3 regions of the Pseudomonas sp. PSKL.D1 genome follow, and region 3 is predicted to be linked to each of the others. Evidence: riboswitches for the same ligand, from Rfam matches in the RefSeq annotation. Region 3 holds a riboswitch; each other region holds the start of a gene.
The links. Region 3 has a riboswitch for cobalamin ahead of PVV54_RS12045 (CbtB domain-containing protein). Riboswitches for the same ligand answer to the same signal wherever they lie in the genome.
Positions count from the first base shown of each region.

Region 1: another riboswitch for cobalamin. It lies ahead of PVV54_RS15485 (ABC transporter substrate-binding protein); the one in region 3 lies ahead of PVV54_RS12045 (CbtB domain-containing protein).
Region 2: another riboswitch for cobalamin. It lies ahead of PVV54_RS14915 (TonB-dependent receptor); the one in region 3 lies ahead of PVV54_RS12045 (CbtB domain-containing protein).

Region 1 is NZ_CP118607.1:3,482,340-3,487,891, forward strand. Features, by position in the region: gene PVV54_RS15480 (DUF1624 domain-containing protein) at 164-1,330, shown strand; cobalamin riboswitch at 1,360-1,558, shown strand; gene PVV54_RS15485 (ABC transporter substrate-binding protein) at 1,668-2,675, shown strand; gene PVV54_RS15490 (FecCD family ABC transporter permease) at 2,675-3,691, shown strand; gene PVV54_RS15495 (ABC transporter ATP-binding protein) at 3,688-4,476, shown strand; gene PVV54_RS15500 (pseudoazurin) at 4,492-4,926, shown strand; gene PVV54_RS15505 (OprD family porin) at 4,923-5,552, shown strand, end outside.
Region 2 is NZ_CP118607.1:3,355,038-3,360,589, forward strand. Features, by position in the region: gene PVV54_RS14915 (TonB-dependent receptor) at 1-2,127, opposite strand, end outside; cobalamin riboswitch at 2,235-2,441, opposite strand; gene PVV54_RS14920 (SDR family oxidoreductase) at 2,592-3,296, shown strand; gene PVV54_RS14925 (LysR substrate-binding domain-containing protein) at 3,297-4,184, opposite strand; gene glsB (glutaminase B) at 4,326-5,246, shown strand; gene PVV54_RS14935 (ABC transporter ATP-binding protein) at 5,438-5,552, shown strand, end outside.
Region 3 is NZ_CP118607.1:2,716,430-2,721,981, forward strand. Features, by position in the region: gene PVV54_RS12015 (transporter substrate-binding domain-containing protein) at 1-569, opposite strand, end outside; gene PVV54_RS12020 (response regulator transcription factor) at 583-1,197, opposite strand; gene PVV54_RS12025 (DUF1272 domain-containing protein) at 1,417-1,659, opposite strand; gene cobM (precorrin-4 C(11)-methyltransferase) at 1,724-2,476, opposite strand; gene PVV54_RS12035 (cobalamin biosynthesis protein) at 2,511-2,903, opposite strand; gene PVV54_RS12040 (CbtA family protein) at 2,906-3,598, opposite strand; gene PVV54_RS12045 (CbtB domain-containing protein) at 3,608-3,793, opposite strand; cobalamin riboswitch at 3,906-4,131, opposite strand.

The sequences.
Region 1 (5,552 bases), 770 kb from region 3:
CCTACAGGTACTGCGCATGCCGAAATGGCGGCGCGCCCCCTGTAGGAGCGGATTTATCCGCGATAAGGCCAAACCTGCCCACCACAAAAATCCCTACCACCTCCAACTCAATAGGTTATAAGATAACGTTCCACTTGATATCCATTCTTGCCTGCGACCCTCCATGACAAGCGCCTGCGCCAACCCCACCCAGCTCACCCAGCGCCTGCAGAGCATCGACGCCCTGCGCGGCCTGGTAATCCTCTTCATGCTGCTCGACCACGTGCGCGAAACCTTTTTCCTGCACCGCCAGGTCGGCGACCCGATGGCCATCGACGCCACCGACCCGTCGCTGTTCGCCAGCCGCACCCTGGCCCACCTGTGTGCCCCGGTGTTCGTGCTGCTGACCGGCCTGTCGGCCTGGCTGTACGGCGAGAAATACCAGGGCCGCAGTGATGTGTCGGCATTCCTGTTCAAACGCGGCCTGTTCCTGGTGGTGCTGGAGTTCACCCTGGTCAACTTCGCCTGGACCTTCCAGTTCCCACCCAGCGTGATCTACATGCAAGTCATCTGGGCCATTGGCGTCAGCATGATCGCGCTGTCCGTGCTGGTGTGGCTGCCACGCCCTGCCCTGCTGGCGTTGGGCCTGGCCATCGTCGCCGGCCACAACCTGCTGGATGGCCTGCACTTCGGCCCGGAGTCGGCGATGCACGTGCCGTGGGCAATCCTGCATGACCGTGGCTGGCTGGAAGTGTCCGAAAACCTGCGCCTGCGTACGTCCTATCCGGTATTGCCGTGGATTGGCGTAATCGCCCTGGGTTATTGCCTGGGCCCATGGTTCGCCCGCGGCAGCGATGCCGCCGAACGCCAGCACCGCCTGCTGCTGTTGGGCGCCATCACGCTGGTCATCTTCGTTGCGCTGCGCATGCAGAACGGCTATGGCGAAGCGCCGTGGAGCGGCTACCCCACCGCAACCCAAACACTGATGAGCTTCTTCAACATCACCAAGTACCCGCCTTCGCTGCTGTTCCTGGCACTGACGCTGGGCTTCGGCCTGCTGTTGCTGCGCGGTTTCGAACGCGCCGGGCAAGCGCGCTGGATCGGGGTACTGGCCGTGTTCGGCGCCGCGCCAATGTTCTTCTACCTGCTGCACCTGTACGTGCTCAAGGTGCTGTACCTGGCCAGCGTTGCCCTGTTCGGCCTCAATCACGGCGCCTACTTTGGCTTCGACGGCATCGGCGCGGTGTGGCTCAGTGCCGTGTTGCTGGCCGCAGCGCTGTACCTGCCGGTGCGCGCATTCGCCCGCCTCAAGGCGCGCCGCCGTGACATAACCTGGCTCAAATACTTCTGAACAAAGCGTTTCACCCGGCGGCCCGATGGTCTACCATGCGGCCCGCCGGTTTCCACCACGGAATTAATAGGGAATCCCAGGCACGCTCACGCGCGCCAAACGGAACTGCCCCCGCAACTGTAGGTGCCGAGCCTGCTCCATCAATGCCACTGAGCCCCCGGGTTCGGGAAGGCCGGAGCCGGGCGACGACGCACCAGTCAGGAGACCTGCCGGCCAACATTCACCAACCGGCGGGGTGTCCGGGATTGGCTATCTGTGCTGCCCTGCCCTTGCAGAGGCTGGCGATGCCTGTCCGTGCGTTCCTCACCAGAACCGTTCGATAGGAGATCGCCCCAGCATGCTGCCCCGTCTCGCCACCCTGCTCGCAGGCCTGAGCCTTACCGGCCTGGCCCAGGCCGCCACCCACTACCCGCTCACCGTCGACAACTGTGGCAAACCGCAAACGTTCGCCCAGGCACCCGAGCGCGCCGTGACCATCGGCCAAGCCGGCACCGAGATGCTTTACGCGCTGGGCCTGGGCGACAAGCTGGCCGGCACTTCGCTGTGGTTCAACAACGTGCTGCCCGAGTTTAAGGCCACCAATGACAAGGTGCAGCGCCTGGCCGACAACGACCCAAGCTTCGAAGCCGTAGTCGGCAAGCGCCCACAACTGGTGGCGGTGCAGTTCGAGTGGATGGTCGGCGCCCAGGGCGTGGTCGGCACCCGCGAGCAGTTCAGCGAACTGAACATCCCTACCTACCTGCTGCCCTCGGACTGCGAAGGGAAAGACAACCTGGTTGGCGCCGATGGCACCCGCCTGCAAGCCTTCCAGGTCGACAGCATCTACAAGAGCGTCAGCCAGCTGGCGGAAATCTTCGACGTACAAGACCGCGGTGCGGCGCTGAACGCTGACCTCAAGGCACGCCTGGACAGCGCTAAACAGCAACTGGCCGGCAAGGACCTGAGCAACACATCGGCGCTGTTCTGGTTCTCCAGCGCCGACCTCGACATCGACCCGTACGTGGCCGGTCGCCAGGGTGTGGCCGACTTCATGCTGCGTACCCTGGGCGTGCGCAACGTGGTCGAGTCCACCGAAGAGTGGCCAACCGTGGGCTGGGAAACCCTGGCCAAGGCCAACCCGACCTGGCTGATCATCGCGCGCATGGACCGCCGCCGCTTCCCGGCCGACGACTACCAGAAGAAACTCGAATTCCTGCACACCGACCCGGTAACCAAGAACATGGACGCAGTGAAAAACAACCGCATCATCATCCTCGATGCCGACGCCATGCAGGCCGGCATTCGCCTGTTCCGCGGCCTGCAGACGCTGTCGGCGGCGTTCGCCAGCGGTAAAGCCACACCGTGATGAGTCGCTTGCTACCCTACAGCGCCCTGGCGTTGCTCGCCCTGCTGCTGGCCTTGCTGGCCGGCACCGCCATTGGCGAAACCAATCTGTCGCCGAGCGTCGTGTTCCAGGTACTGGCCAACCACCTGTGGCAGGCCGGCTACCCGGTCGACCCCATCGACAGCGGCATCGTCTGGAACTACCGCCTGACCCGCACCCTGGTGGCCGCCGCCTGCGGCGCCGGGCTGGCCACCTGCGGCGTGATCCTGCAGGCGCTGCTGCGTAACCCCCTGGCCGAGCCGTACCTGCTGGGCCTGTCGGCCGGTGCCTCGACCGGCGCCGTGCTGGTCGGGCTGCTGGGCTTCGGCGGCATGGCGCTGAGCATGTCCGCCGGCGCCTTCATTGGCGCTGCGGCGGCCTTCGCGCTGGTGCTGGTGCTGGCCCGCGCGGCCGGCCCCAGCAGCAACAATGCCCAAGTCATCCTGGCCGGTATTGCCGGCTCCCAGTTGTTCAACGCCCTCACGGCCTTCCTGATCACCAAGTCGGCCACTGCCGAGCAGGCGCGCGGCATCCTGTTCTGGCTGTTGGGCAACCTCAGCGGCGTGCGCTGGCCATCGGTGTGGCTGGCACTGCCGGTTGCGGTGGTTGGCCTGCTGGTGTGCCTGTGGCACCGCCGCGCACTTGATGCCTTCACGTTTGGCACGGACTCAGCCGCCTCGCTCGGTATTCCGGTACGCCGCACCCAGTTGCTGCTGATCAGTTGCGCGGCACTGGTGACTGCCGTGATGGTGTCCATCGTGGGCGCCATCGGCTTTGTAGGGCTGGTCATTCCGCATGCCTTGCGGTTGATACTTGGCCCCGGCCACAGCCGCCTGCTGCCGGCCAGTGCGCTGGGCGGTGCACTGTTTCTGATCGCGGCCGACATCCTTTCACGCACCTTGATCACCGGCCAGGTGATTCCGGTCGGCGTGGTTACCGCGCTGATCGGCGCGCCGGTGTTCGCGCTGATCCTGGTCAGCAGACGGGGGCGCGCATGACAGCCCTGCAAACCATGAGCGTTGCCCCGCTTGCCTGCCAGGGCCTCGGATTGAAGCTGTCAGGTTGCCCAGTACTGAGCGGCATCGACCTGAGCGTGATTGCCGGTGAAACCCTCGGCATCGTTGGCCCTAACGGCTCTGGCAAATCATCGCTGCTCAAACTGCTGGCCGGGCTGCGCACACCGAACAGCGGCAGCGTGCAGCTGCTTGGCGAACCCTTGGCGCGCCTGCCGCGTCGCCGCATTGCCCAGGCCCTGGCACTGGTTGAACAACAGGCCGACACCCTCGACGCCATTAGCGTGTTCGATGCCGTGGCTCTGGGCCGTACACCCTGGTTGTCCGCTTTGGCCCCCTTTGGCACACAGGACCATGACATCGTTGAGCAGGCCCTGACCGACCTGGACGCCGCGCACCTGCGCACACGCCTCTGGGGGTCGCTGTCGGGCGGCGAGCGCCAGCGCGTGCACATTGCCCGCGCATTGGCCCAGCGCCCGCAAGTGCTGCTGCTGGATGAGCCCACCAACCACCTCGACATCCAGCACCAGCTGAGCCTGCTGCAACAAGTACAGGCATTGCCGGTAACCACCCTGGTGGCCTTGCACGACCTGAACCAGGCGCTGACCTGCGACCGGGTTGCAGTGCTCGACAAAGGCCGCCTGGTCGCCCTCGGCACACCGCTGGACGTGCTCACCCCCGACCGCCTGCTGAGCACCTTCGGCGTGCACGCCCACTACCTCACCGACCCCTTCGACGGCGCACGCATCCTGCGTTTTCGCGCCCCCTGAAACAGGAAGTTCCGCATGTTGTCGCGCCCTGCCGCCCTGCTGCTTGCCAGCGCCCTTCTGGCCATGCCCGCCATGGCTGAGGTGCATGAAGTGAAGATGCTCAACCGCGGCACGGACGGCGCGATGGTGTACGAGCCGGACCACCTGCGCGTTGCCCCGGGCGATACCGTGCGCTTTCTGCCCACCCAAAGCGGCCACAACGCCGCCAGCCTGCCCGCGTTGCTGCCCACCGGCGCCGAAGCCTTCAAGAGCAAGCTCAACCAGCCGTTCGAGCACACCTTCACGGTGCCTGGCACCTATGGCATCCAGTGCATCCCGCACCTGGCCATGGGCATGGTGATGTTGATTCAGGTGGGTGATCAACCCACCGCTCAAGTACCGCCCGGCCTGCCGGCCCGCGCACAAGCCCGCTTTGCCGCACAAGCCAAGCAGCTGGAGGCCCGCCCATGAGCCGCCTGCTGCTGGCCTTGCCGCTGATGACCCTCACCCCGCTGGCACTGGCCGAGTCCGCACAGTCGCAAAGCAAGGGCCTTATTGAAGACAGCAGCTGGAGTGTGCTCAACCGCACCGTCTACGACCAGCGCGACTACAAGCACGGCGGGCGCAACAGCGGCGCGCGCAATGCCTACAAACCCCGCAGCGAGCGCAACGGCCTGGCCGAGGAATGGGCCTACGGCCTGATGGGCACCTTCCAGTCCGGGTTTACCCAAGGCCTGATCGGTGTGGGCGTCGACGCCCATGCCTACCTGGGCGTGCAACTGGACAGCGGCGGCGGCCGCGCCGGCAAGGCCCGGCTGCTGGGCGTTGACAACGACGGCCATCCGAAAAATGAATACAGCCGCGGTGGCGCCGCATTGAAGCTGCGCCGGTCCAACACCGTGCTGTCGTACGGCGAGCAGCGCGTGAAAACGCCGGTATTCAGCTCCTCCGACAGCCGCCTGCTGCCAGAAACCGCCACCGGTTTCTTCCTCACCAGCAACGAGATCGACAAGGTCAAACTGGTGGCCGGGCACTTCAACGAGAGCACCGACCGCAACGCCTCCAGCCACGACCAGGGCTTTGTGGTCAACTACTCC
Region 2 (5,552 bases), 640 kb from region 3:
GTCAGCCGTAACAAAGAATGACCGCGGCTCGCCCAAGTACCACTGCAACCCATTGTTGCTGGTGGTGGTAGCGTATTGGCGATCAAACAGGTTGTTCAGTTGCAGGCCCAACGTCAGGTCCGGTTGCACACGCCAGTCAATATTGGCATCCACCACCGTGTAACTCGGCACCTCGACGGTATTGGCGTTATCGGCATAACGGCTGTCGACATAGCGGGCGCCAGCACCGGCACTGAAGCGCTGGCCAAAGTCCTTGCTCAACCACAGGTTGGCCGACCGACGCGGCACGTCGGTTGGCCGGTTACCGGCATAATCGTCGCCACCGCTGGCAAACTCGTCGTAACGCGCCCTCACCCAGGCGGCATTGGCCGACAGCTGCACGTCGTACGGCAGGTTCAGCTCCAGGGTTGCCTCGATGCCGTCCGAAGACTGCTGGCCAACCTGCTGCTGCAACGTCGGGTTGAGCGGGTCGGTGCTGAGCAGCTTTTTCTTGACGATGTGATATGCCGCCAGGGTCCACTCCCCTCGCCCATCCGGTAGCACCTGCTTGATACCCACCTCGGTTTGTTTGGCGGTACTGAGGTCCCATTGCTGCTGGGCGGCGTTGAGGGTCAACAGGTTGCTGATCCCTTCGGTGCTGGTGGCGTACTGGCCGTACACCGACAAGTCTGGCGTCAAGGCGAACACCAGGCCGGCGCGCCAGTTATCGCCCGAAAGGCTGCGGTCGGTACGGGTATCGGCCAGCAGATCATCGCGGTTCAAGTGCACCTGGTCACGGCGTACCCCCGTGATCAACGACAAACGCTCGGTGAGTTGGGTGCGGTTTTCGGCAAACAGCGAGAATTGCCGGGCCTGGTTGGCCTCGCGTGAGCGGTATGGGTCGTTGCTGATGTACTCGCCACCGCCCGAGCCCGCCAATGGCACCGTATCGGTCAGGGTATTGCCGAAGTCGTGCTTGCGTACGAAGCGGATCGAGTTGTAGTCGGCGCCAACCACCGTCTGGCTGGCCAGGCCGAACAGCGAATGCTGCAGGGTGAAGGACTGGCGGTCGCCAATCTGGTCCTGGGTCTGCTTGATGCTGATGAAGTTGCTGCGCTGCACCTGGTCGCCCGGCAGCCAGGTGTAGGTTTCGGCATTGCGCCAACGGCGCTGGGCCTTGAGGAAGTACAGCTGGTTGCTGGCGGTGAGGGTGTCGTTGATCACCCAGTCTGTGACCAGGCGCGTGGACTGGTCGTTGTAATGCACCTCGGCGTTATCGACGTTGTAGTTGTGGTCACGCAGCGACTCACGAAAATGCCCGTTCACCAGCGGCGTGCCGAAGTACTGCTGCGGGTCCTGGTCCCCGTAGTCGTGGCTGAGGGTGACACTCAGGTCGTCGTTCGGCTGCCAGCGCAGGGAGCCGCTGATGGCGAGGCTTTGCGAGTCGCCACGGTCGACCCAGCCGTGGCTGGCCAGCTTGTTCAGGTTCAGGCGGTAGCTCAAGGTGTCGCTGAGCGAGCCACCGCTGTCCAGTGCCATCTGCCGGCGGTCATCGGAACCATACCCCAGGCGCACGTGGTTGCGGATTTCCCCCTCGAACGGTTTTTTCGGGACCACATTGATAACCGCCCCGGTTGCGCCCTCCCCGTACAGCACAGATGCCGGGCCACGCAGCACATCGATGCGCTCGACCGACCAAGTGTCCACCGGAAAGGTAACCGTACCAGCGCCCACGTACAGCCGCGTGCCGTCGTACAACTGCATGGTCGAACCGTGGCCGGTAAAGCCGCGCGCCGAAAGCGCCGTGCCACCGTTGCCCGGGTCGCCGATGAAGGTGATGCCCGGGGAGCGGGTAACCGCTTGCTGCACGGTGGCATTGTTGCGTGTGTCGATTTGCTCGGCGCTGATGCTGGTAACGCTTGCCGGGGTTTCCAGCGGCGTCAGGTTCAGCCGCGAACCGCTGGCATTGGGGGTATGCAGGTCGGGCGGCATATCTTGCCCGGCGATACCGGTGATGTCTGTTGCGGGCAGCGCGAGGGCCTTGTCGGCCTCGGCGGCCAACGCCGGCAGGGTGAAGAACACGCAGGGCACCAGGCTTGCACGCAGCAATGGGCCAGGCAGTGAACTGAACAGCGAATTACGGGACATGTCGTTCCACTTGAAGCAGGAATGGAAGAAGCCCGGAGGGAAAAACGCACAGGGAAACGCAGGCGCACGCGCCCACGCAAACCGGCCTGCGCCCGCCCACCGCGGGTTGCCTATCGATGCTTCAGGCCGGTCTCCGGGCTCACGAGGGTCATGAAGCATTCACCTTCCCATGCCAGAGCACAGTGGCCTTTCGAATGCTTCGCTCGCATACCGTTGCGGGGGCAGCGCCGGACTGATCATCACGCGATGACGAACCGGCTTCCCGTTTCACCCCAAGCTCGGCGGCAGGGGGCACCTGAAACAGGCGCGCAGATGACCATCAAATTGCCATAAGGTCAACCGGCAATCGTTAAAGCAGTAGTTTTTCTATCGCCAAGTGACAAGTAGTGTGGCTCTCTGCCTTGGCCGGCAGGTGCTAGCCTGACGACTCACACTTCATCATTAAATGTGTCTCAGGAGGCCGCATGTCAAAAGAAAAAGTCGCCATCATTATCGCCGGTGGCAGCGGTATGGGTGCAGCAGCTGCCAAACGCCTGGCTGCCGATGGTTTCAAGGTTGGCATCCTGTCCTCCTCGGGCAAGGGCGAGGCACTGGCCAAGGAACTGGGGGGTATCGGCATTACTGGCAGCAACCTGAGCACGCCAGACCTGCAGAGGCTCGTGGAAGCCGTGCACGAAAAGTGGGGCCGCATCGATGTGCTGGTGAACAGCGCAGGCCACGGGCCGCGCGCGCCAATCCTGGAAATCAGCGACGAAGACTGGCACAAGGGCATGGAAACCTACCTGCTCAACGTCATTCGCCCCACCCGCCTGGTTGCCCCGATCATGCAGCAGCAAAAAGGCGGCGTGATCATCAACATTTCCACCGCCTGGGCGTTCGAGCCCAGTGAACTGTTCCCCACCTCGGCTGTGTTCCGCTCTGGCCTTGCCGCTTTCACCAAGATCTTTGCGGACAACTACGCCGGCGACAACATCCGCATGAACAACATCCTGCCCGGCTGGATCGACAGCTTGCCGAGCACCGATCAACGTCGCGACAGCGTGCCGCTCAAGCGCTACGGCACGAGTGAAGAAATTGCCGCCACCGTTGCGTTCCTTGCCAGTGACGGAGCGGGTTACATCACGGGCCAGAACATCAAGGTCGATGGTGGCGTAACGCGCAGCGTTTGATCAACCTGCCATCGCCATCAGCCAGTTCCTGACGGTCGCCAAGGCTTGCGGCGGCCGCGCCTTGCGCGGCCATACCAGATAGAACGCCTTGTCCAACCGAAGTTGTTGGGCAAACACCTGAACCAGCCGCCCGGCGGCCACATCCGCTTTCACGAACTCAAGGTTTGCCAGGGCGATGCCTTGGCCATTGATGGCGGCTTCAATGGCCAACGAAGTCTGGTTGAAACGGATGTTCTTGGCGCTGCCCTGTGGATGCCCGGGAAACACCGCAGCAGCATATTCGGGCCAGAAGTTGTGCGCATCATGGAGCATCAAAAAGCCCTGCAGTGCCGCAAAATCATGCGGTAAGCCCTTCTCTGCGAGCAAGCCCGGGCTGGCCACCGCGACGATGCGCTGCTCCATCAACAACTCGGCATTCAGGCCCGGCCCGAACGGCGGCTGGCCGTAGCGCACGGCGATGTCGACGCCATCGTTGTGAAAATGCGAAAGCCGGTCGGTGGCCAGCACCCGCAGGTCGATGTCAGGGTGCGCATCGGCGAAAGCACCCAACTTGGGGATCAGCCACTTCGAGGCAAAGGTGGGCGTGACGCTGACCGTCAGGTGGGAAGGCGCCGGTTTGAGCAGACGCGTGGCTTCATCAAGCATCACAAAGGCACTGCGCACACTGGTGCTGTACGCATGGCCGGCATCCGTCAGGGCCAGGCCACGTGGCAGGCGCTTGAACAGTTTGAGGCTCAGGCTGGCCTCCAGGCCGCGTATCTGCTGTGCGACGGCGGCCTGTGTGACACCCAGCTCCTCTGCCGCCAAACGGAAGTTCAGATGGCGCGCTACGACCTCGAAGATGCGCAGGGCGTTGAGGGATGGCAAGGATGGAAAACCCGCTGGCATGGCCGCTGAAACTCTGTGGTCAGATTCAAACCTGAAGGCTAGCGGTCGAGGACGACAAAAGGAACCTTTGAATACTGGGATTGTGCTCCGCCGCCCGCACGCGTCGTCTGCTGAAACCTCCGGTACACGATGGCGCCCCCGATGCACGCACTCCTACAAGAAATCCTCGACCAGGTCCGCCCTTTGCTCAGCCAGGGCCAGGTTGCCCAGTACATTCCCGCCCTCGCCGAGATAGAGCCGCAACAACTGGGCATTGCCGTGCAAAGCCTGGACGGCCAGTTGCACTGTGCCGGCGATGCCACCACGCCGTTCTCGATCCAGAGCATCTCCAAGGTATTCAGCCTGGTGCAGGCCATCAGCCACAGCGGCGAGGGTATCTGGTCGCGGCTGGGTTACGAGCCGTCCGGCCAGGCCTTCAACTCGCTGGTGCAACTGGAGGTGGAAAAAGGCCGCCCGCGCAACCCCTTCATCAACGCCGGGGCGCTGGTGATCTGTGACATCAACCAGTCGCGCTACGCCACCCCTACCCTGTCGATGCGCGACTTCGTTCGCCGCCTGGCCGGCAATCCGCGAATCGTCAGCGACGCGGTAGTGGCCGAGTCCGAGTACCAGCACCGTGCCCGCAACGCGGCAATGGCCTACCTGATGCAGGCTTTTGGCAACTTCCACAACGACGTCGACGCTGTGCTGCGTAGTTACTTCCACCACTGCGCCCTGTCGATGAGCTGCGTGGACGTGGCCCGGGGCTTTGCCTTCCTGGCCAACCGCGGGCTCTGCCCCAATAGCCATGAGCAGGTGATCAGCCCACGCCAGGCCCAGCAAGTGAACGCGATCATGGCTACCAGCGGGCTGTATGACGAGGCGGGCAACTTTGCCTACCGGGTCGGCCTGCCGGGCAAGAGCGGGGTGGGCGGTGGCATCGTGGCGGTGGTGCCGGGGCGCTACAGCATCTGCGTGTGGTCACCAGCGCTGAACGCCTCGGGTAACTCGCTGGCAGGCTTGCGGGCGCTGGAGCTGTTGAGTGAACGCCTGACCGGCTCGGTATTCTCGCCGGTGCTCTGAAACACGCCGCGTTTTGGCACGGGCGCCCCAAGTTGGCGCCCCACGCGCCCCAAAAGCACACACCCCGCCCTGAAGGTGCTCGCCCAGTGGCACCCGTTCCCGACGTAAACCCCGCTGCCACGGCCCGTTGCTCGATAATCTGACCAATTGGCCATGTTTTTGCTTTGCACCCTGCTCATCACCCAAAACCTTTGAGCAGCCCCATGTCCGAACGCCCCCCACACCAGCGCCTCGAACTGCGCGCCATCACCAAGCGCTACCCGGGCACGCTGGCCAACGACCGCATCGACCTGCGCATCGCGCCCG
Region 3 (5,552 bases):
GAACGGTACAGGCTCAACTGCGCGTTGGGGTACAGGTTGCGAACCGTTGTGGCTGGCAGGTAATGGTCGACCATCGCCAGGCGCAGGCCTTCCAGTGCCCGGTTGTTCTTTAGTGAAAGGCCTTCACGGGTCACGATGACCGGAAGGTCGTCCGCATAGGGCTGGCTGAGGCTGAGCTGGGCGTCGGCCGCCTCAAAACCGTTGGAACTACCGAGCAGGTCGATCCTGCCCTCGCGCAAGGCGTTGATTGCCTCGTGACGGCTGGCAAAGCGCTGCACTTCGATTTCGACCCCCAACTGATCGGAAATGAGCCCGGCAATGTCGGCGCTCAGCCCCTCGTAATCGGCGGGGCTGATGTTGATTTCGAAAGGTGGGTAGTCTGGCCGGGAGCTGCCTAGCCGCAACACCTCACGCCGCTCAAGCCATTGCCTGTCCTGGGCATCCAGGCGCAAGGGCTTGGTCGCGCTTACGGCCCTTGCCAGCAAGTGGCGTGGCTCGGCATCGGTCTGAGCTGCCAGCTGGCTGCTCAGGCCGAGTGTGAGCAGGAGCACGGCGAGGAGGCGCATCATGGCGGCGAAGCGCCTATTGCACGTTGTTTCGCTTGGCCAGGTCTACCATTTCCACCAGCGATTCGGTCTTGAGCTTGTCCATGATACGGCCCCGGTAGGTGCTGATGGTTTTGGCGCTGAGGTTCATGCAGGTGCCGATGTTTTTGTTGTTCTCACCCCGGGCGAGCCTGCGTAGCACTTCCATTTCACGGTTCGACAGGCTGCCTAACCGGGTATTCTCGCTCTCCAGCGTGTTGCTGTTGACCGACATCTGCGGGAACGTGGAGTAGCCTTTGATCAGTGCCTTGAGGGCAAAAATCAGCGCGTCGTGGTCTTCGTCCTTGGTCACGAAAGCACCGATGCCGGCATCCAGGCAGCGGCGTACGTAAAGGTCGGTGGCTTGCCCGGTCAGCACCATGATCTTGGGGGAGGGCTCTAGTTGCTGAAGGCGTTTGATCACTTCCATGCCATCCAGGCCTGGCAGGCCGATATCCAGGACCACCACATCGGGGCGCAGTTCACGCGCCACCTGCGCCACTTCACTGCCATTGCCCACTTCGCCAACGATACGAAAACGTTCACGCTCGAGCAGCACGCGCAAGGAAATTCTGACAATGGGGTGGTCGTCGACGATCAGCACGGTTGTCATGTTTAAAGCTCCTGTCGGAAGATGGTCCGTTTCCTTGTGTTTATCGGAAACATGTCTGCAAGGACTTTCTGTCGCGCAGCACGATACGACCATTCCGGACCTTTGGTAATGGCGAGTATAGATCTGTTGAATGTCCGCAGGCGTGTTGGGGAAAATTCCTACAAAAAGCAGGCTACAGGCGCCGTCACCCTTGCAGTGACGGTGCCTTGGGGAGGTCGGTCAAGCGCACGCGTTGTGGGCTTTGACCACGCGCTGTGTAGAAGCAGGGTTATTGGCCAGCGCCTGGCCTACGCGTGTGGGGCGGGCCGTGAGCTGCCCGCCGCAGTTGGGGCAGCGGCCCTGAAAACGGGTTTGCGCGCAGTTGCGGCAGAAGGTGCACTCGAACGAGCAGATCAACGCATCGGGGCTGTCACCCGGCAGGTCGACATCGCAGCATTCACAGTTGGGGCGTAGCGCCAGCATGGGCAAGACTCCTGGTTGTCGTGAGAAGTTGAGTCTGCAATGTGACCCGTGCCGGTGGCAACGGTCATTCACTTGGCCGATAAAGGTGCGCGTGGCCAGCGCGGTACAGCGCCGATGCCGCGAACGGCGCGTCGCCCAGCACATGGCCCACCAGAATCAGTGCGGTACGGCGAAAGCCTTTGGCGGCCACCCCGGCAACGATATCGCCCAACGTGCCGCGCACCCAGTCCTGGTCCGGCCAGGTGGCCCTGTGCACCACGGCGATCGGGCAGTCGGCGCCATAATGCGGCAGCAGTTCTTCCACGATGCGTGGCAGGTGCTTGACCCCCAGGTGAATGGCCAGCGTGCTGCCATGCCGGGCCAGATCGCCCAGTTGCTCGCCGGGCGGCATGGGCGAGCTGTCGCCGAAGCGGGTGAGAATCACGGTTTGGGCAATGTCCGGCAACGTCAGCTCGCAGCCGAGCAGGGCGGCGCTGGCAGCGGTGGCGGTCACGCCGGGGATGATCTGGTAATCGATACCCAGCGCTTGCAAGTGGCGGATCTGTTCACCGATGGCGCCGTACAGGCTTGGGTCGCCACTGTGTACACGGGCCACATCCTGGCCTTTGTCATGGGCCGTGCGCATGGCGTCGATGATCTGTTGCAGGTGCAGTTCGGCACTGTTGATGACAACCTCGGCCTGATGGCCTTCCAGTACTGCCGCCGGTACCAGCGAGCCTGCATAAATGATCACCGGGCACTGGCGTATCAGGCGTTGCCCCTTGACTGTGATCAGTTCGGGGTCGCCGGGGCCGGCGCCGATGAAATAGACGGTCATGGAAAGTCTCTTGCAGGGGAGTGGAGTAAGGCGATTATCCGCCGTAGGCCAGGGCGAGGGTAGCGGGGCCAAGGGTTTGTCGCGTCACCAGCAGGTGGCTTGCGGGGTGTTGCTGCCGCGCCAGTGCAAGCGCACTGCTTTCGGCAACGCCCCAACAACCACTGTTGGCGTAGGCAACCGCCGAGCGGTGGCTGAGCTGGGGTTCGAATGCCAGCAGTTGAGCGGCACTGAATGTGACCAATGGCAGGGCGAAATGCCGGGCCAGTTCCAGCAGGCCCGGCTCATCGGCCTTGAGGTCGATGCTGGCGATGCCTTGCAGCGCGGTCTGCGACAGGCCGTGATGTTTCAGGGCCTGTCGCAGCAAGGTGTCGAGTGTCTTGGCCGGGCAGCCTCGACGGCAACCAAAGCCCGCGTACAGGTTTTGTATCGTCACGCTTGGCTGGCGCGGCGATACAGCCAGGCGCTGAGCAGGCCCAAGGCTACCCAGAAGGCGGCATTGGTGACCCAGGAGGCGATCATGAACTGGGTTTCCAGGGCTTCGGGCGCCAGGCTTTCATGCACGTCCGGTTGAGGCGCGCCGATGATGTGGGGAATCAGCAGCAGCACCGCACCCAGTGCCTTGAACAGCCAATGCCGGGCAAAAACCAGCAGCGCCAGGCCCGCGGCGGTGGCGGCGGCGGTGCCTGCCCACCAGCTTTGCCGTTGGCCCAGGTCGGCGGCGGCGGTGCCGGGCAGCTCGGGTGGCAGGCCCAGCGTAGGGGCCAGGCAGAACACTGCGAAGCCGGCCAGGCCCCACAGGGCGCCGGTGCTGACGCGGCCAGGCTCGCGCAGGCTGTAGAGGGCTGCCAGAATCAGTGCAAAACCGACCGCGACCACCAGGTTGCCGCCTGTTGTAGACAGCACGCGCTGCCAGCCGTCTTCCGGCGCCCAGGCTTCTGGGCTGTGTTCATGGGCGGCTACGGCTTCGTCCCCGTGGCTGTGATGTTCGGCGGCAGGGGCTGCGCTCTCGAAGGTTTCCGCTTCCAGAATGAGCGGGGCCACCCAGAAGCTTTGCAGCAGCGTCAGCAGCAGTGCGGCCAGCAGGCCGCTGAACCCGGCGGTGCGGGCGATACGCGTGATCATGGTCAGGCCTCAGTGGCAGGGGAAGGCGGCGCTGTGGCGGGTGTCGTGGGCAGCGTTGTGTACGGCTTCGATGTGCGAGAAGCCGGCAAAGTAGACCAGGCACAGGCCCAGCAGGCTGGCGCCGACGGCGATGACCAGGCGTTGGCTGAGGGTGACGGGGGTGGTGATGCTGTGTTTGGCGCTGGTGATGGGCATGGCGCAGTCCTCTGCTTTGCTTTTCTTGTGGGCAAATGGTGGCAGCAGACACGCGCGGCAGCCCCGGGTGCAGGGCACCCGAGGGTATGCGACAGCGCCCGCCCACCGCGGGGTGTTCATTGAACGCCAGGCCGGTCTCCGGGCTTGCGAGGAAGGAGAGGGGCTCCTTGGCATGCATCGCCTTCCCATGCCGTACTGCGTGGCACAGTGGTTGTGATGCATCGCTCGCTTACCGTTGCGGGGGCAGCACCGGGTTTGTCCGGCCCTGAATGTGGGCCTGCGACGCACCGGTTTCCCGTTTCACCCCCGATGGGGGCACCTGAACGCAGGGTGTAAGGAGAGCACGGGGCACGATTTCCGTCAATTGTGCGATGCGATCGAGTGCGCGTAGCGCCAAGGCCTTTGTTTTTGCTTTTTGCTTTTTGCTTTTAAGCGCGCGGTAATTCAGGCGCCGCAGATTGCGACTTCAGGAGGCTGAACGCAGGCGTCTGGAGGGCCAGGGTGCGTAGCACCCCTTCGGCGTTAGCCGAAGGCGCGAGATGTAGGCTTGCGTAGCAAGTCGTAGGCCGCGCGGGCCTGGAAGGCGCCGGAGTGAGGGGACCCCGGAGCGCAGCGCAGGGGCCGGATGATGGGAGCCGGGGTTTTTGGTTACTTTTTGCCCAGTCAAAAAGTAACCCGCCGTAAGGGCGGAAAGGTGAGTGTGCGCCGGTGCTGCAGCTGAGGATTGACGCGGTATCAATGCCCACGTGCCTTAATCTCTAAGCCAGAAGCCAGAAGCCAATACAATTGTTTTGACAGCACCGTTAGCATTCATTGGCGATGGCGACGCCAAGTCACCTTTCCGCCCTTACGGCGGGTCACTTTTTGTCAAACGCGACAAAAAGTAACCAAAAAACGCTGGCTCCCGTCATCCGGCCCCTGCGCTGCGCTCCGGGGTCCCCTCACTCCGGCGCCCTCCGGGCCCGCGCGGCCTACGGTTTGCTACGCAAACCTACATCTCGCGCCTTCGGCTAACGCCGAAGGGGTGCTGCGCACCCTGGCCCTCCAGACGCCTGCGTTCGGCCTCCTGAAGTCGCCGTCCGCGTCGCCTGAACTACCGCGCGCTTAGAAGCAAAAGCAAAATCGGGTTTGGGTTACGGCAGCATATTCATGCCCATTCAGTTGAGGTGGTTTATACACTCGTGATCCTCTTGCTTCTTGCTTCTTGCTTCTTGCTTCTTGCTTCTTGCTTCTTGCCTTTGCCTTTGCTTTTGCTTTTGCTTTTAAGCGCGCGGTAGTTCAGGCGACGGAGATTGCGACTTCAGGAGGCCGAACGCAGGCGTCTGGAGGGCCAGGGTGCGTAGCACCCCTTCGGCGTTAGCCGAAGGCGCGAGATGTAGGCTTGCGTAGCAAGTCGTAGGCCGCGCGGGCCTGGAAGGCGCCGGAGTGAGGGGACCCCGGAGCGCAGCGCAGGGGCCGGATGATGGGAGCCGGGGTTTTTGGTTACTTTTTGCCCAGTCAAAAAGTAACCCGCCGTAAGGGCGGAAAGGTGAGTGTGCGCCGGTGCTGCAGCTGAGGATTGACGCGGTATCAATGCCCACGTGCCTTAATCTCTAAGCCAGAAGCCAGAAGCCAATACAATTGTTTTGACAGCACCGTTAGCATTCATTGGCGATGGCGACGCCAAGTCACCTTTCCGCCCTTACGGCGGGTCACTTTTTGTCAAACGCGACAAAAAGTAACCAAAAAACGCTGGCTCCCGTCATCCGGCCCCTGCGCT